4 regions of the Streptomyces sp. NPDC004610 genome follow, and region 3 is predicted to be linked to each of the others. Evidence: riboswitches for the same ligand, from Rfam matches in the RefSeq annotation. Region 3 holds a riboswitch; each other region holds the start of a gene.

The links. Region 3 has a riboswitch for cyclic di-AMP ahead of ABZX40_RS36370 (M23 family metallopeptidase). Riboswitches for the same ligand answer to the same signal wherever they lie in the genome.
Region 1: linked by a shared signal. The riboswitch ahead of ABZX40_RS19650 (transglycosylase family protein) and the one ahead of ABZX40_RS36370 (M23 family metallopeptidase) in region 3 are both predicted to bind cyclic di-AMP.
Region 2: linked by a shared signal. The riboswitch ahead of ABZX40_RS21810 (NlpC/P60 family protein) and the one ahead of ABZX40_RS36370 (M23 family metallopeptidase) in region 3 are both predicted to bind cyclic di-AMP.
Region 4: linked by a shared signal. The riboswitch ahead of ABZX40_RS11610 (LysM peptidoglycan-binding domain-containing M23 family metallopeptidase) and the one ahead of ABZX40_RS36370 (M23 family metallopeptidase) in region 3 are both predicted to bind cyclic di-AMP.

What each region holds. Positions count from the first base shown of each region.
Region 1 covers NZ_JBEXLA010000016.1:91,377-95,008, reverse strand. Annotated here, with positions in the region: gene eno (phosphopyruvate hydratase) at 1-714, opposite strand, end outside; gene ABZX40_RS19650 (transglycosylase family protein) at 1,195-1,899, opposite strand; cyclic di-AMP (ydaO/yuaA leader) riboswitch at 1,904-2,101, opposite strand; gene ABZX40_RS19645 (transglycosylase family protein) at 2,401-3,632, opposite strand, start outside.
Region 2 covers NZ_JBEXLA010000019.1:62,382-66,013, reverse strand. Annotated here, with positions in the region: gene pcrA (DNA helicase PcrA) at 1-746, opposite strand, end outside; cyclic di-AMP (ydaO/yuaA leader) riboswitch at 1,053-1,226, shown strand; gene ABZX40_RS21810 (NlpC/P60 family protein) at 1,233-2,444, shown strand; gene ABZX40_RS21805 (tellurite resistance/C4-dicarboxylate transporter family protein) at 2,798-3,632, shown strand, end outside.
Region 3 covers NZ_JBEXLA010000046.1:48,133-51,764, reverse strand. Annotated here, with positions in the region: gene ABZX40_RS36370 (M23 family metallopeptidase) at 1-909, opposite strand, end outside; cyclic di-AMP (ydaO/yuaA leader) riboswitch at 922-1,077, opposite strand; gene ABZX40_RS36365 (PP2C family protein-serine/threonine phosphatase) at 1,303-2,397, opposite strand; tRNA gene ABZX40_RS36360 (tRNA-Met) at 2,684-2,757, opposite strand; gene ABZX40_RS36355 (alginate lyase family protein) at 2,856-3,632, opposite strand, start outside.
Region 4 covers NZ_JBEXLA010000008.1:215,776-219,407, forward strand. Annotated here, with positions in the region: gene ABZX40_RS11605 (SGNH/GDSL hydrolase family protein) at 1-305, opposite strand, end outside; gene ABZX40_RS11610 (LysM peptidoglycan-binding domain-containing M23 family metallopeptidase) at 559-1,545, opposite strand; cyclic di-AMP (ydaO/yuaA leader) riboswitch at 1,550-1,747, opposite strand; gene ABZX40_RS11615 (tyrosine-protein phosphatase) at 2,199-2,996, shown strand; gene ABZX40_RS11620 (DUF6126 family protein) at 3,061-3,294, opposite strand; gene ABZX40_RS11625 (XRE family transcriptional regulator) at 3,291-3,632, opposite strand, start outside.

The DNA.
Region 1 (3,632 bases), on a different contig from region 3:
CTGCTCGCCGGGGACGTACCCGGCCTGCTTGACCGCTTCGAGGATGAGGTCGAGGGCCTCGCGGTTGGAGCCGAGGTTCGGGGCGAAGCCGCCCTCGTCGCCGAGGCCGGTGGACAGGCCCTTGGTCTTCAGCACCTTCTTGAGGGTGTGGTAGACCTCGGTGCCCCAGCGCAGCGCCTCGGAGAAGGACTCGGCGCCGATCGGGGCGATCATGAACTCCTGGATGTCCACGTTCGAGTCGGCGTGCGACCCGCCGTTCAGGATGTTCATCATCGGGACCGGCAGCAGATGCGCGTTCGGACCGCCCAGGTAGCGGAAGAGGGGGAGGTCGGACGCCTCGGAGGCGGCGTGGGCGACGGCGAGGGAGACGCCGAGGATGGCGTTGGCGCCGAGCGAGCCCTTGTTGTCGGTGGCGTCCAGGTCGAACATCGCCTGGTCGATCAGGCGCTGCTCGGTGGCGTCGTAGCCGACCAGCTCCGGGCCGATCTGCTCGATCACCGCGAGGACGGCCTTCTCGACGCCCTTGCCCTGGTAGCGGTTGGGGTCGCCGTCGCGCAGCTCGATGGCTTCGAAGGCGCCGGTGGAGGCGCCGGAGGGAACGGCGGCACGACCCGTGCTGCCGTCGTCGAGGCCGACCTCGACCTCGACCGTGGGGTTGCCTCGGGAGTCCAGGATTTCCCGGGCTACGACGACGTCGATGGACGGCACGAGCATCTCCTTCGTGGATGTGACGCGGGTGGCGCAGCGGCCGGACGCGGTCGTGCGGGACCGCGGCGGCTCTGCGAGACGAGCCTAACCGTCCCGGGGGGATCGGCCAGCCGGTCTCCCACCCCTCGGACGGAACCGATCGTAAAATGTTTCCGAATGGAACAAATACGGGGGTTCGACGGCCGGAGGGTTGGCGCGAAAGGGCCCCGCCCCGGTGCGTACGGGGGATTCACGCACCGGGGCGGGGCGGGCCGTGGGGACGGGGGCCCCACGGGGTCTCTCGGGCTCTTCTCGGGCTCCCCGGTGCCGTAACCGGCGGAGGGTGCCGCCGGGGGGCGGCGGAGGGTGCCGCCGGGGGGCGCCCGTGTGAGGTCGTACCGCCAGCGTGGGGGGTGGGGCTGTGGGGGGAGCCTGAGCCGCCTGTGGGTCGGCCGTGAGGTGTTGCGGGGCGACCCGGTCGGCGGCTGCGGCTGCGGCTGCTCGGGACTACTTCAGGTGGAGCTGCTGGCCCGGGAAGATCAGGTCGGCGTCGTCGACGATGTCGTTGTTCCGCTCGAACAGCTGCTGCCAGCCGCCCGCGACATCGTGCTCGGCGGCGATGGAGCTGAGGGTGTCGCCGGAGACGACCTCGTACTCGCCGTCGCCCTTCTCGACGGTTCCGCCGGTCGGGGTGGTGACGGTCTCGTCGGACGCGGCCGGGCGCTCCTGCGAGCGGGAGGTGCTGGGCTCCTCGGTGCGCTCGGGCCGAGCGGGCTCGGGGGCGGGCTCCGGAGCGGTCTCGGGGGCCGTCTCGGGGGTGGTCGAGCCGCCGCCGTAGGGGGTGTTGGACAGGCCCACGCCGCAGGTCGGCCAGGCGCCCTTGCCCTGGCCCGCGAGGACCTTCTCGGCGATCTCGATCTGCTGCGCCTTGGTGGCCTGGTCGGCGGTGGCGGCGTACTGCGTGCCACCGAATCCGGCCCAGGTGGAGGCCGAGAACTGGAGGCCGCCGTAGTAGCCGTTCCCGGTGTTGATGGACCAGTTGCCGCCGGACTCGCACTGGGCGACGGCGTCCCACTCGGACGCGGTGGCGGCGGAGGCGTTGCCGGCCGCGACGAACGGGGCGGCGACAGCGGCGCCGGTGACACCGGCGAGCGCGATGACACGGGTGGCCTTGGACGGACGGCGGTGCTTGCCCTTGCCGGAGAACAGCATGTGGAGATCCCCTCACCGACGCCTACGAGGTGAGCTGTCGGGTTCGGGCCGGTTGAGTTGCCCGGCCATGTCCCGTACGGGGGTTTTCATCCCGTACGTCATGGCTTCACCCCAAGCCGGGTCCGTGCGGTCGAGTCGCCTCAACCTCCGTCACCGGCGCTTACCTTGGGTCCCCCGCTCCTGCCTACGGCGCTTGACGCGACGACCGTTCCCGTACGACCACCGGCAGGATTCGGCGTGGCGGCCTCGGGGCCCGCTGCTTGCGAGCGGTCCTGACCGTAGACACGCGATTCCCGGAATTTCAAAGACGATCAGGGCTTCTGAGACTCATCCCACACTTTCCCCAAACCCGGACATTCGACGCGAAGGGGGACGTGAACTCCCGTCACTTCCGGCCCACTTCTCCCTCCGGGTGGGGCCGGGGAGGAGGGCAGGAGAGGGCCTGGAGTGGACCCAGGGAGGGCTCGGACATGGCGTGGGCGGGGCTCGGTCCGCGACCGGCTAGCCGCCGACGGTGAGCGTCTGACCGGGGACGATGTGGTTCGGGTCGCCGTCGAGCACCGCCTCGTTCAGCCGGTAGACCTGGCGCCATCCGCCGTCGACCTCAAGGGAGTCGGCGATGGAGCTGAGGGTGTCGCCGGAGCGGACGGTGTAGCTCCGGTCGAGCGCGTCCTTCTCGCCGCCTCCGTCACGCGAGGCCCTCGGGTCGGACTCCCCCGCCCTTACTTCGCCCAATTCCCCCACTTCATCCGATTCCTCTACCGCGTCCGTCGCATCCGGCGCCGGGGCCTGCGTCGAGCCCTCGCCGGTCGCGGAGTCACTGGGGAAATCAGAGGAATCAGGTGAATCAGGTGAATCGGGGGAATCAGGGGAATCAGGGGAATCGCTTGAATTGCCCGAGAAAGTGTTGGGCTTCTTCGTGTCCTTGGCCGGGGTGCTCGCGTCCGGGGTGCTCTCGTCGGCGCTGCTGCCGCGGTGCTTGCCGGTACCGGGGGTCGGGTCGACCTCGGGCAGGGCGCTGGTGTCGACCAGGAACGAAGAGCCGAGACCCTGCCCCAGGCTGCCCGTTTCCTCACCGTTCGCCCCGGAGGGGGACTCGGTGGGCGGTTCGACCGGAGAGGCCGAGACGGAGGAGTCGCCGGAGGGGGAGGACGACGGGCCCGAGGGGTCGGAGGAGGGCGAGGTGGGGCCACCGGAGGGCGAGGACTCCGGCGTGCCGGACGAACCGTCGCCCTCGGTGCCCTCGGTGCCGCCGGAGGGGCCCGAGCCCCAGGACGAGTCGCTGGAGCCGCTGTCCGGCCCGGATGTCTCCGTACCGGGCGACCCGGTGTTTCCGGATGATCCGGAGGACCTGGACGAGTCGGTCAATCCGCCCGTGAGGCCGGGGGAACCGCCGCCGCCGTCCGTGGCCTCCGGTGTGGGATCACCGGCCACGCCCGTGTCGACGCCTGCCGGGTCCGTGTCCTCCGCCAGCCCGTGCAGCAGCCCGCAGACGGGCCAGACCCCGACACCCTGGTCGGCGAGGATCCGCTCGGCCACGGCGATCTGCTGCGAGCGGCTCGACTGGTCCGGGCTCGACGCGTAGTCCAGCCCGCCGTACGCCTCCCAGTCGTCCTGGGTCAACTGGAGGCCGCCGTAGCGCCCGTTGCCGTCGTCCGCGCTCCAGGCGCCGCCGCTCTCGCACTCGGCGACCTTGTCCCAGGTGGTGCCGCTCGCCGCGCTCGCGCCTCCGG
Region 2 (3,632 bases), on a different contig from region 3:
TTGGCCTCGCGCAGCCGGGACTGGTAGAGCGCGTACGCCTGGGCGAGGGTCTTCTCGAAGCCGTCCGTGGCCTGCGCGGCGAAGTCCTCCTCGTCGATCAGCTCGTTCTTGAGGTTGCTGATCTTGGCGCTGAAGGACTTGGGCGGGTAGCGCTTGGGGTCGAGGTCCAGATCGCGGCAGACCAGGGCCATCAGCCGCTTGGAGTCGGCCGCGTCGTAGATCGAGAACGACGACGTGAAGCCGAGCTTCTTGGACTCGCGGCGCAGGATCCGCACACAGGCGCTGTGGAACGTCATCACCCACATCGCGTTCGCGCGCGGGCCGACGAGCTGCTCGACGCGCTCCTTCATCTCACCGGCGGCCTTGTTGGTGAAGGTGATCGCGAGGATCTGGCCGGGGTGGACACCGCGCTCGGCGAGGAGGTAGGCGATGCGGTGGGTGAGCACCCGGGTCTTGCCGGAGCCCGCGCCGGCCACGATGAGCAGCGGGGTCCCGGCGTGGGCGACCGCCGCGCGCTGGTTCTCGTTGAGCCCCGCCAGGAGCGCGGCCGGGTCGAGCGCGGGGCGCGGGGCGCCGTCCCGGTAGTACGCGTCCCGGTCCGGGGGCGCGTCGAACTTCCCGCCGAACAGATCGTCCGGAACCGGCTCCGGTACGTGCTCGTCCTCGGGCGGAGGCGGGGGTTCCTCCTCGTGCCCGCGGGGGCTTCGGAGGTCCGCCAGGAAGCTGTCGTCAAAGAGGCTGCTCATCGCTCTCCGAGTCTAGGCCGCCCCACTGACAACCCGCGGCCGTCCCGGTCCTTTCCCGCACTTTCCCGTTCTCTCCCGGCCCTGCGCCCCCTTTCCCCGGCAGCCCTCCCGGTCCGGTCACACAGGGTGGCGGATCTTGAGCAGAGCGCGGTGGGAGGGGGTGCGGGGCGTGCCTGGAGGGCCGCCGGGCGGAAAGGTCACGAAAATGTATCGGGCATATCGCCCACCAACCTTCACAGGCGCCACACCAGTTGGCTACGGTTCCGGGCAGGCCGAACGACCCCCACCGGCGAACGTCGCCGGGCCGTCCGGCCTCCGTCGAGTCCGGCGAGCCCCCAGGGCGGCCGGAGCCGGGGACCCACCGACACCTGGGGTGAATCGGTCCCGACTTCCGTCCCGGGAGCGGACCGTAGGGCAACCCTTCCGAAGCACCCGCCCGAACCCGACAGCTAACCCGGTAGGCGGCCCATGGAAGGAGTCGCCTCCTTGGCGTCGCACCGCAAGTCCCACCCCACGGGCGCGCGCATGGCCGGAATACGGACCCCGGTCCTCGCCACCGCCGCCCTGACCTCCGTCGCCCTGCTCTCGCAGACGGCCAACGCCGCGCCCGCGGACGACAAGCCGAGTTTGGAGGAGGTCGAGAAGAAGGTCGACGACCTCTACCGCCAGGCCGAGTCGGCGACGGAGAAGTACAACGCGGCGAAAGAGAAGACCGGCAAGCAGCGCAAGCGCCTCGACACCCTGATGGACGATGTGGCGCAGCGCACCCAGAAGCTGAACGACGCGCGCGAGGAGCTGGGTTCCTACGCCGCGGCCCAGTACCGCACCGGGGCCGCCGCCCCCAGCACCGCCAGTCTGCTGCTGGCCGACTCGCCGCAGGACTACTTCGACCAGACCCAGCTGATGGGCCGGCTCACCGAGCGCCAGAAGACCGCGGTCGACGACTACTTCGTCCAGCAGTCCGAGACCATGGAGAAGCGCCAGGAGGCCGGCGAGAGCCTGGAGACGCTCTCCGACACCCAGGACGACCTCAAGACGGCCAAGGCGACGGTCCAGCAGAAGCTGGCGGACGCGCGCGAGCTGCTCTCCGAGCTGACGGCGGAGGAGAAGGCCCGGCTCGCCGAGATCGAGCGCAAGAAGCAGGAGGAGGCCGAGCGCAAGGCCGAGGAACTGGCCCGGCAGCAGCAGGCCGAGGAGCAGCGCCGCCAGGAGGCCGCCGCGGCGGCCGAGCGGCAGAACGAGGAGCAGAGCGGCTCCTCGGGCTCGGACTCCGGCTCGACCGGCTCCGATTCCGACTCCGGCTCCGACTCCGGTTCCTCCGCCGCGGACCCGGCCTACGCCACCAAGGCCGAGAAGGCGATCGGGTTCGCCCGCGCCCAGATCGGCAAGCCGTATGTCTGGGGCGCCACTGGACCCGGCTCCTACGACTGCTCCGGCCTCACCCAGGCCGCCTGGAAGGCCGCCGGCGTCTCCCTCCCCCGGGTCACCTACGACCAGGTCAACGCCGGAACCACGGTCTCCGTCTCCGCCGCCCAACCCGGTGACCTGGTCTTCTTCTACGACGACGTCACCCATGTCGGCCTCTACATCGGCAACGGCATGATGATCCACGCCCCGAAGCCGGGGGCGTACGTCCGCGAGGAGTCGATCTTCTACGACGGCGAGTCGTCCATCCACAGCGTGGTGCGGCCGGCCTGACCGGGCCGGTTCGGGGCGGTTCAGTTCGGTTCGGTTCGGTTCGGTTCGGTTCGGTTCGGTTCGGTTCGGAACGGAACGGAAGGCGTCGGGTCCGGGGGGGTCGGTTCGGGGGGCGTGAGGTAGTGAACCGGCCCTGGGGGCGGTTGAGCGCCGGGGGCGCGTGTCGAAGGGCGCGCGCCCCTTTGTGGGGGTCATAGGGGGCCGTTACGGGAGGGGGCGGGCGTCCGCCCATCGGCCGCCGGTGGCCACCGAAGGCGCCCGCAAATTGCCCACAAGGTACCCATTTACCCCTTTCTGTCCACCCCCGTGCGCGCCCCCGCCGTCCCAGGCGGCGCGCTCCTTACGATCGCCCCATGTCCGGCACCGGCACCCCTTCCCTCCGCGCCTGGTGGGCGCAGCGTCCACCGGCGGCCGGGGCGGCCGTCATGGCGACCGGCATCGCGTCGACCGGCCTGCATCTGACCGGCTACGACGTGCTGTCCGGGATCCTGCTGGCGGTGGCCGGGATCACCTGGCTGGCCCTGGCGGCGGACTTCGCGGCACGGCTCCTGGGCGACCGCCCGCGCTGGCTGCGGGAGGCCGGTACGCCCGCCGCGCTCACCGCCGTCGCCGCGACCACCGTCCTCGGCACCCGGCTGTCCGCGCAGAACTGGCAGCATCTCGCCGAGGCCCTGCTGGCCGTCGCCGCGCTGCTGTGGCCGGTGCTGATCGTGATCGTCGTGACCCACTGGCGCGAGCGGATGCCGGGCGCGGTGTTCCTGGCGTGTGTCGCCACCGAGGGGCTCGCGGTGCTCGGCGGGACCCTGGCGAAGGTGGAGGGCGCGGCCTGGCTCGGACACGCCGCCATGGTCCTGTTCTGGCTGGGACTGGTCCTCTACGCCTTCGCGCTGACGCGGTTCGACTTCCGGCAGCTCTGGGAAGGGGCCGGTGACCACTGGTTGGCGGCGGGCGCGCTCGCCAGCGGGGCGCTGGCCGGCTCCAGGCTGATCGCCGCCGACAGCCCGGCGCTGTACCTGTGGAACGCCGACGACCGTGGGGTACTGCGGTCCGTCACCGGCGCACTGCTCACCCTCGACCTGGTCCTGTACGCCGTCCTGCTGGCGGCAGAGGTGGCCCGGCCCCGGCTGGGCTACGACGTACGGCGCTGGGCCACCGTGTTCCCCATGGGCATGACGGCGACCGCGATGC
Region 3 (3,632 bases):
GGCGTACCAGACCTCGGTGCCGTCTTCGAGGGTGAGCACGGTCTTGTAGCCGTACGAACCGTCCCAGCCGGCCGAGGTGATGGTGCCGGAGTGGACGGCCTTGATCAGGGTGCCGGTGGGCGCGGCGAAGTCCAGGCCGGTGTGGTAGCCGGAGGACCAGAGCGAACCGGCCTGCCCGAAGGTCGAGGTGAGGGTGTACGACGAGGTCGGCAGCGCGAACTGCTTGGCCAGCTTGGCGAGGCGCTCCTCCTCGGCCTTGCGCGCGGCCTCCTCCTCCGCCTTCTTCTTCTCGGCGGCGGCCTTCTCCCGGGCTTCCTTCTCCGCCTTCTCGGCGGCCTCGGCGGCCTCCTTCTCGGCGGCGGCGAGCAGCGCCTTGGCGGCCTTGGTGTCGACCTGCTCCTGCTGGTTCTCGGCCTGGGCCAGGATGCGGGCGCGCAGCGCCTCACCGGCGTCGGTGGTGCCCTGGTCGGTGTCGACCGGGGTGACGCCGAGGCTGCTGAGCGGGGTGGTGCTCGGCTCGGGCTCGGGCTCCGCCGTGTCGCCCTCGTCGTCCGTGAAGGTGGCGAGGTCGGGCAGGGAGATGGCGACCGGCGGCTTGCCGGTCTGCGCGGTGGCCATGCCGCCCGCGCCGACGGCGGCTATGACACCGACGCCGAGGACCGTGGAGCTGCGGGCCAGGCCGCCGCGGGCGAGTCCGCCGCGCTGCTTGGCCACCCGGTGACGGCCGCCGCGGACCGGACGGACGGTCTCCGCGGTGGGGTTCCATTCCTCCCACGGGCCCTCGTCGGTGCGGGGGCCGCCATAGACGGCGGTACCGGCGGTACCGCCGGTGCCGACGGTGTCGGCCGTGTCGCCGCTGCGCTGGGCGGGGACGAACGGGGCCCCTGGAGCAGGCCGGTTTGACGCCACGTAGGCGTACTCCTTTCCTTCCCTCATCGCCTACCGGGTTAGCTGACGGGTTCGGAGAGGAAGGTCTCCTACGGGCGTCACCGGCCATGTCGCCATGGCGGTGTACGTCCGATTCACCCCAAAGTGGTGGTTCCCCGGTTCCCTTGCGGAATTCGGCGCTTGAGCACGGAGCCGTCTCTTGTGACGGCTGGGACGACCGCGCTGCGTTATCGGACAGTAATAGAACCCAGGGGTGATTTCCAAGCGCTTCCCGGAGATCCTTCACGCTCTTACGCTGGACACACAGGCGATGAACGGGCGAAATTCGGGCGAGTTGACCGCGATGCGGGCGATGGCCGACGGTCCCCAAAATATGACGGTGATTCAGATGTTATGCGGAGGGCGGTCGTTCATTTACTCACCGTGATCAAGCGCGGGTCTCCCCGGCTCCGCCCCGGGCCGCCGTACGGCGAGCAGCGCCATGTCGTCCGCCATCCCGCCCCCGCTGTGCCGCCGCACCTCCTCGGACAGCACCTCCACCAGCTCCGCCGGTCCCCGGAACAGCCGCCCCGCCAGCTCGTCCTCCGGGGCGAAGAACTCCCCGCGCCCGTCCCGCGCCTCGGACAGCCCGTCGGTGAACAGCAGCAGCGTGGCCCCGTCCGGGAACTCCGCCTCCTGCGCCCGGTCCGGCCAGCTGCCCAGGTCCCCCATCCCCAGCGGCAGCGCCGGTTCGGCGGCGGGCAGGGCGCGCAGCGAGCCGTCGGCGTACAGCAGCAGCGGGCCGGGGTGGCCCCGGTTGACCAGCCGGACCAGGTCCCGGCCGGGCGGGATCTCGGCGAGCACGGCGGTGGTGAACCCCTCGAAGGCGTCCAGCCCGTCGCGCCGGGTGCCCTCCCGGGCCAGCGCCCGCTCCAGCCGTCCGGCGACCGCCTCCAGGGTGGCCTCCCGCTCGGCGGCCTCCCGGAACGCCCCGATCACCACCGCCACGGCCGCCACCGCGCTCATCCCCTTGCCGCGCACGTCCCCGACCACCAGCCGGACCCCGTGCGGGGTGTCCTGCACGGCGTACAGATCGCCGCCGATGAACGCGCCCGCCTGGGCGGCCTCGTAGCGGGCGGCGATGTCGAACCCGCCGATCCGGTCGTCCGGTTCCGGCAGTACCGCGCGCTGGGCCGCCTCGGCGATCTCCCGGGCGGAGGCGAGCCGGGCGTCGCTGCGCCGCACCAGCACATTGATCAGCACGGCGAGCGCGGCGACGGTCGCCACCGTGATGACCTCGGTCATGGTCTTGGCGGAGAACGGCTGGTCCACCCCGAGGTGCACCACGAACATCACCGCCACCGCCACCACCCCGGTCAGGACGGTGTACCGCAGCCCGAACAGCGGCGCCGCGATCAGGGGCGCGGCGGTGAAGAACGGCACGGCGGTGAACTGGTCGGGCGTCAGGGACTCGTACAGCGCGCCGCCGACGATCATCAGGGCCGGCAGCACGCGCACAACCGGTCGGATGTACGAGAACCCGCCCTGCGGTGCCCTGCCGCGCGGTGCGCCGCGTCGCACGGTCTTCCCCGGCGGCCCGGTGTACGGCCCCTCGCCCTCCGCCTCACCAGGCCGCACCTCGCGTCTCCCACCGTCGTCCTTGTCAGTCCAGGGTTGCCGGAGCGGGAGTGGCGGGCGAGCCGGGCGGTCCGACCGGATGAACAAAGGAAACGGGGGAGGTGGGGGAGGGGAGCGAGGAGGGGGGAAACACTCAGGGCCGGAATCCGTGATCCGGATTCCGGCCCTGAGCCTTGAGTAGCGGGGACAGGATTTGAACCTGCGACCTCTGGGTTATGAGCCCAGCGAGCTACCGAGCTGCTCCACCCCGCGTCGGTGTTCCACCAGCATACGCCATGGACGGGAGGGGTTGCACACTCACCGGCGACCCACCTGCGCTTTGTCCCTGTTTCGGGGCTTTCGTTCCGGGGCTATTCGCCCGGGTTTCCGGCGTGGGTGAGGGTCTCCCAGGCGACCAGCAGTCCGTCCGTACCGGCCGGGCGGGAGGCGGTGGCCAGCCGGTGCGCGGCGGGGACGGGGGTGCCGAGCCGGTTCTCCAGATGGTTGAGGGCGACTTCGAGTCCGGCGACTTCGGGTCCGGGGTCGGGGTTCCGCTCGACGTCCCCGCCGCACAGCCGGGCGGGGGCGGGACCGCCCTTGCCCTGGGGCGTGTGCAGGGCGAGCGCCGCCCGGAGCCGGTCGGCGGCGTCCCCGTACAGGTCCACGCCCTGGTGCCAGGCCGTCTCGGCGGCGTGGGCGGTGGCGGCGATGGCGTGGCCCACCTGGGCGGAGCTCCGGCAGGTCTCCTGGGTGAGGCCGTCCTGGAAGGTGCGCGGCCGGGACCAGGACGCCCGGAGCTGGTCGTCGGTCCTCGCCGCCGCACCGGCCGGGGTGCGGGGCAGCGGGCCGTCCCGCCGCAGATAGAAGACCGCGGGGACGCGGTCGCGGAAGCGGACGAGGGCGGCGTCGAAGGTGCGGTGGTCGTCCAGGAAGACGGCGAGGGAGAGCGCGGCGGCGGTGGTGACCAGGGCACGGCCGCCCTCGTCGGCGGGCGCGGAAGCGGTGACGTGCGGGAGGTGGGCGGTGCGGAGCATGCTCTCGAAGCGGTGGACCCGGTCCTTCGGCCAGTGGGCGCCCGGGGTGTGCCGGACGATCTCGGCGGCCCGCGCCCAGAGGCCGCCGGACTGTCCGGCCTGGAGCGCGGCACC
Region 4 (3,632 bases), on a different contig from region 3:
GCGCGCTCGAAACGCTCGGCCACGTCGTCCGGGTCGCTGCCCGGCCGGAGGATGTCGTTGCCGCCCGCGCAGAAGGAGATCAGGTCGGGCGCGAGAGCCGCGGCTCTCGGCACCTGGTCCGTCACGATCCGGTCGAGCAGCCTGCCCCGCACCGCGAGGTTGGTGTAGTCGAAGTCGCCTTCCGGGCGCCGGTCCGCGAGGAGTACCGCGAACCGGTCGGCCCAGCCGACGAACGCCCCGTCGGGGCCGGGATCGCCCACGCCCTCGGTGAAGCTGTCCCCCACCGCCACGTACGACCCGATCACTGATCTGGTGTCATTCTTCGAATCGTCTGCCACATCGCCCCATGATTCCCCTTCGAATGTGAGCTACGCGACCGTAATAAGGGGTTGACGGGCGGTGACAAAAGCCACGGACCAAACCTTGGTCAATTGCGGAATACCTCGATGTCCGATGGATCGTCAGATGTCGGTTCCGGGGTGGTGCCGGACACGCCGAAGGCCGGACCCGGGGGTGGGGGGTCCGGCCTTCGGAGCGGTGCGCGCGGCGGCGGGTGCCTCAGCCGAGGGAGAGGCCCTTGCCCCGCAGATAGGCGATGGGGTCGACATCGGAGCCGTAGCCCGGCCCGGTGCGGATCTCGAAGTGCAGATGCGGGCCGGTGACGTTGCCGGTCGCGCCGGAGAGGCCGATCTGCTGTCCGGCGCTCACCGACTGGCCCTGCGAGACGGACAGCGAGGAGAGGTGGGCGTACTGGGCGTAGTAGCCGTCGGCGAGCCGGATGACGACCTCGTTGCCGTACGCGCCGCCCCAGCCCGCCGAGACGACCGTGCCGGCGCCGACGGCCTTGAGCGAGGTGCCGGTCGGGACGGAGAAGTCGACACCGGTGTGGTAGCCGCTGGACCACATGCTGCCGGACTGGCGGTACGCGGTGCCCACGCCGCCGCTCGCGACCGGGAGGCTGGCGCCCGAGGACGACGCCGGGGCCTGGGCGGCGGTGTCCGAGGCCCCGGAGGACGAGGACCGGGTGCCGGTCTCGTCCGAGGCGTCCGAGGAGGAGCCGGACGGTTCCGTCGCGGGGGTCTCGTCGGTCTTCTCGGTCCGCTCGGTCTTCGCCGGCTGCTCGGTGGAGCCGCCGGACGCCTTGCCGCCGAGGGTCAGCTTGAGGCCGGGGTGGATGAGCGACGGGTCGCCGCCCACGGCCTCGCGGTTGTCGGCGTAGAGGGTCTGCCAGCCGCCGCTGACGTCCTGCTCGTCGGCGATCTTCGAGAGATAGTCGCCGACCTTGACGGAGTAGGTCCGGGTGCTGGTCTGCGGGGCCGCGGACTTCTGGTCGGCGATCCGGGTGACGGTCTGCTGCGGCACCGCGTTGGGCGCCGCGGTGACGGCTTCCACCGGCTTCTGGGGAACGGACTGGCCGGGGGCCGCGTGGGCGCCGGCGGCACCCATCAGCGGGAGGGCGAGTGCGGCGCCGCCGGTTCCGGCGACGGCGAGGGAGCGCGTAAAACGCAGGCTCCGGGGACGGCGGTGCTTACCCTTCGCGGGCATGGTGAATTCCTCTCCGGCGCCTGCGAGGTGAGCTGTCGGGTGCGAGCTGGAGATGCCCGGCCGCGTGGGGGAACGCGACTAAACCCCTAGCCGTTCCGGAGACCGGAACAGGCGTTGAGTCCTGTGGGTCCCCCGCTCCTGCCGTACACGGGTGGGTTGGGTGCGTGGTCCGGACAGCGGCAGGATTCGGCGTTCCATCCGGATGCGGTGGCGAACGTAAGCGACCAAGACGCGCAGGGACAAGCAAGGGGTTCCACCCGAAGGCCCTCTTCTTGATCCATGGTGGTATTTGCCGGTCACCCTCCGTCGCATTTCCACCTGTCGAATCACTCAAGGGCCCATGAAAACGGGACTGATTACGTGAGCATGACGGGCGACAGACGGTCACGGATATGACGCTGCTCACGTGACACCGCTCCAGCTTCCTTTATTCCCTTACGAGTTGGATTCAAGGTAATGAAGAATGTCAATTCGGACAGAAATCCCAGATACGGCACAGAAGGAGAAGTGGTGCATCGGGCGGTGAGGGGGAGGCGAGGGGGCGGACCGCCTTCTTTGCCCGCCTTTAGGCCGTTTCGTCATGTCGTATCGTCGAAGGGCAGCTGCCACCCGGCGACGGAGCCGGGCAGGCGAGCCGACTGGGAGGAGCCCCCGTGACGCAGCAGGTCCCGTCGACCGAGCCCGAACTGGCCGGAATCCGCAATTTCCGCGATGTCGGCGGACTGCCGACCGTGGACGGCCGCCGGGTGCGGTACGGGGTGCTGTTCCGCAGCGGCCATCTCGCGCACGCCACCGCCGAGGACGCCGCTTTTCTGAGCGGTCTCGGACTGCACACCATCTTCGACTTCCGCAACCTCGCCGACCGGGGCCTGGAGGGCCGGGATGTCGAGCTGCCCGGCGTGCGCAATGTGAACATGCCGCTGAGCGACCCGGCGGAGGGGGCGGAGTTCTGGGCGATGGTCCGGGACGGCGAGGTGGAGCAGCTCCGGGAGATCCTCTCCGAGGGCCGGGCGGCGGGCCGGATGATCGACTCGTACCGCAGGATCGTCGTCGAGCGCACGGGTGAGCACTCCCGGGTGCTGCACGCGCTCGCCGAGGACAGTGTCCCGGCCCTGATGCACTGCGCGGCGGGCAAGGACCGCGCGGGGCTGTCGATCGCGGTGACCCTGCTGGCGGTGGGGGTGGAGCGGGAGGCGGTCTTCGCGGACTATCTGAAGTCCAACGCCAAGCACCGCCGCTACAAGGTGCGCCGCGGCGGCGACGCCGCGACCGCCTACACCCCCGAGATCATGGAGCTGCTCAGTCCGCTCTTCGACGCGCGCGCCGAGTATCTGACGGCGGCCTTCGAGACCATCGAGGAGACCTGGGGCGGTGTCGAACCGTATCTGGAGCGGGGGCTGAAGCTCACCCCGGAGACCCGTGAGCGGCTCCGGGAGCGGTTGGTGGGCTGACACCGCCGGACGGGCAGGCGTGCGGACGGGCGGCTGAGCAGCGCCCGGCCGCCGCGGGTCCCGTCTACTTCGCGCCGACCTCGAACAGCAGATAGAGGAACGCGGCGAAGACATGCCCGACCGCGACATAGATGAACAGTCGGATCCAGATGCCGGGGTAGCTCTTCTCCTTGACCTTGGCGGGCTTGACGGGCTGGACGGGCCCGGCGGCCGGGACGGCGGGGGCGCCGGTGGCCTCACTGACTCCGCTGGTCCCACTGGTCCCGCTGATCTCGCTGGTTCCGCTGATCTCGCTCATCGCGTTTCTCCCGTGATCGGGCCGAGGCACAGCGCGGCCGTGGGGCTCTGCAAGAGGGTGTGGACGAACAGCAGCTCGACCCCCTCCGGATCGCGGGCGGCGATCCGGTGCGGGGTGAGCGAGTCGAAGTGGGCGCTGTCCCCGGGACCGAGCTGGTGCCCGGCGTCCCCGAGGCGCAGCCGCAGCCGCCCCTTGAGGACGTAGAGCCACTCCTCGCCGGGGTGCACGCGAACGATGTCGCCCTGGGAGCCATGGGGCACCCTGACCCGCAGCGCCTGCATGGCACGGCCGGGGGCGCCGGTCTGCCAGTAGGTCCAGCCGCCGGCCTCGGTCGGGTC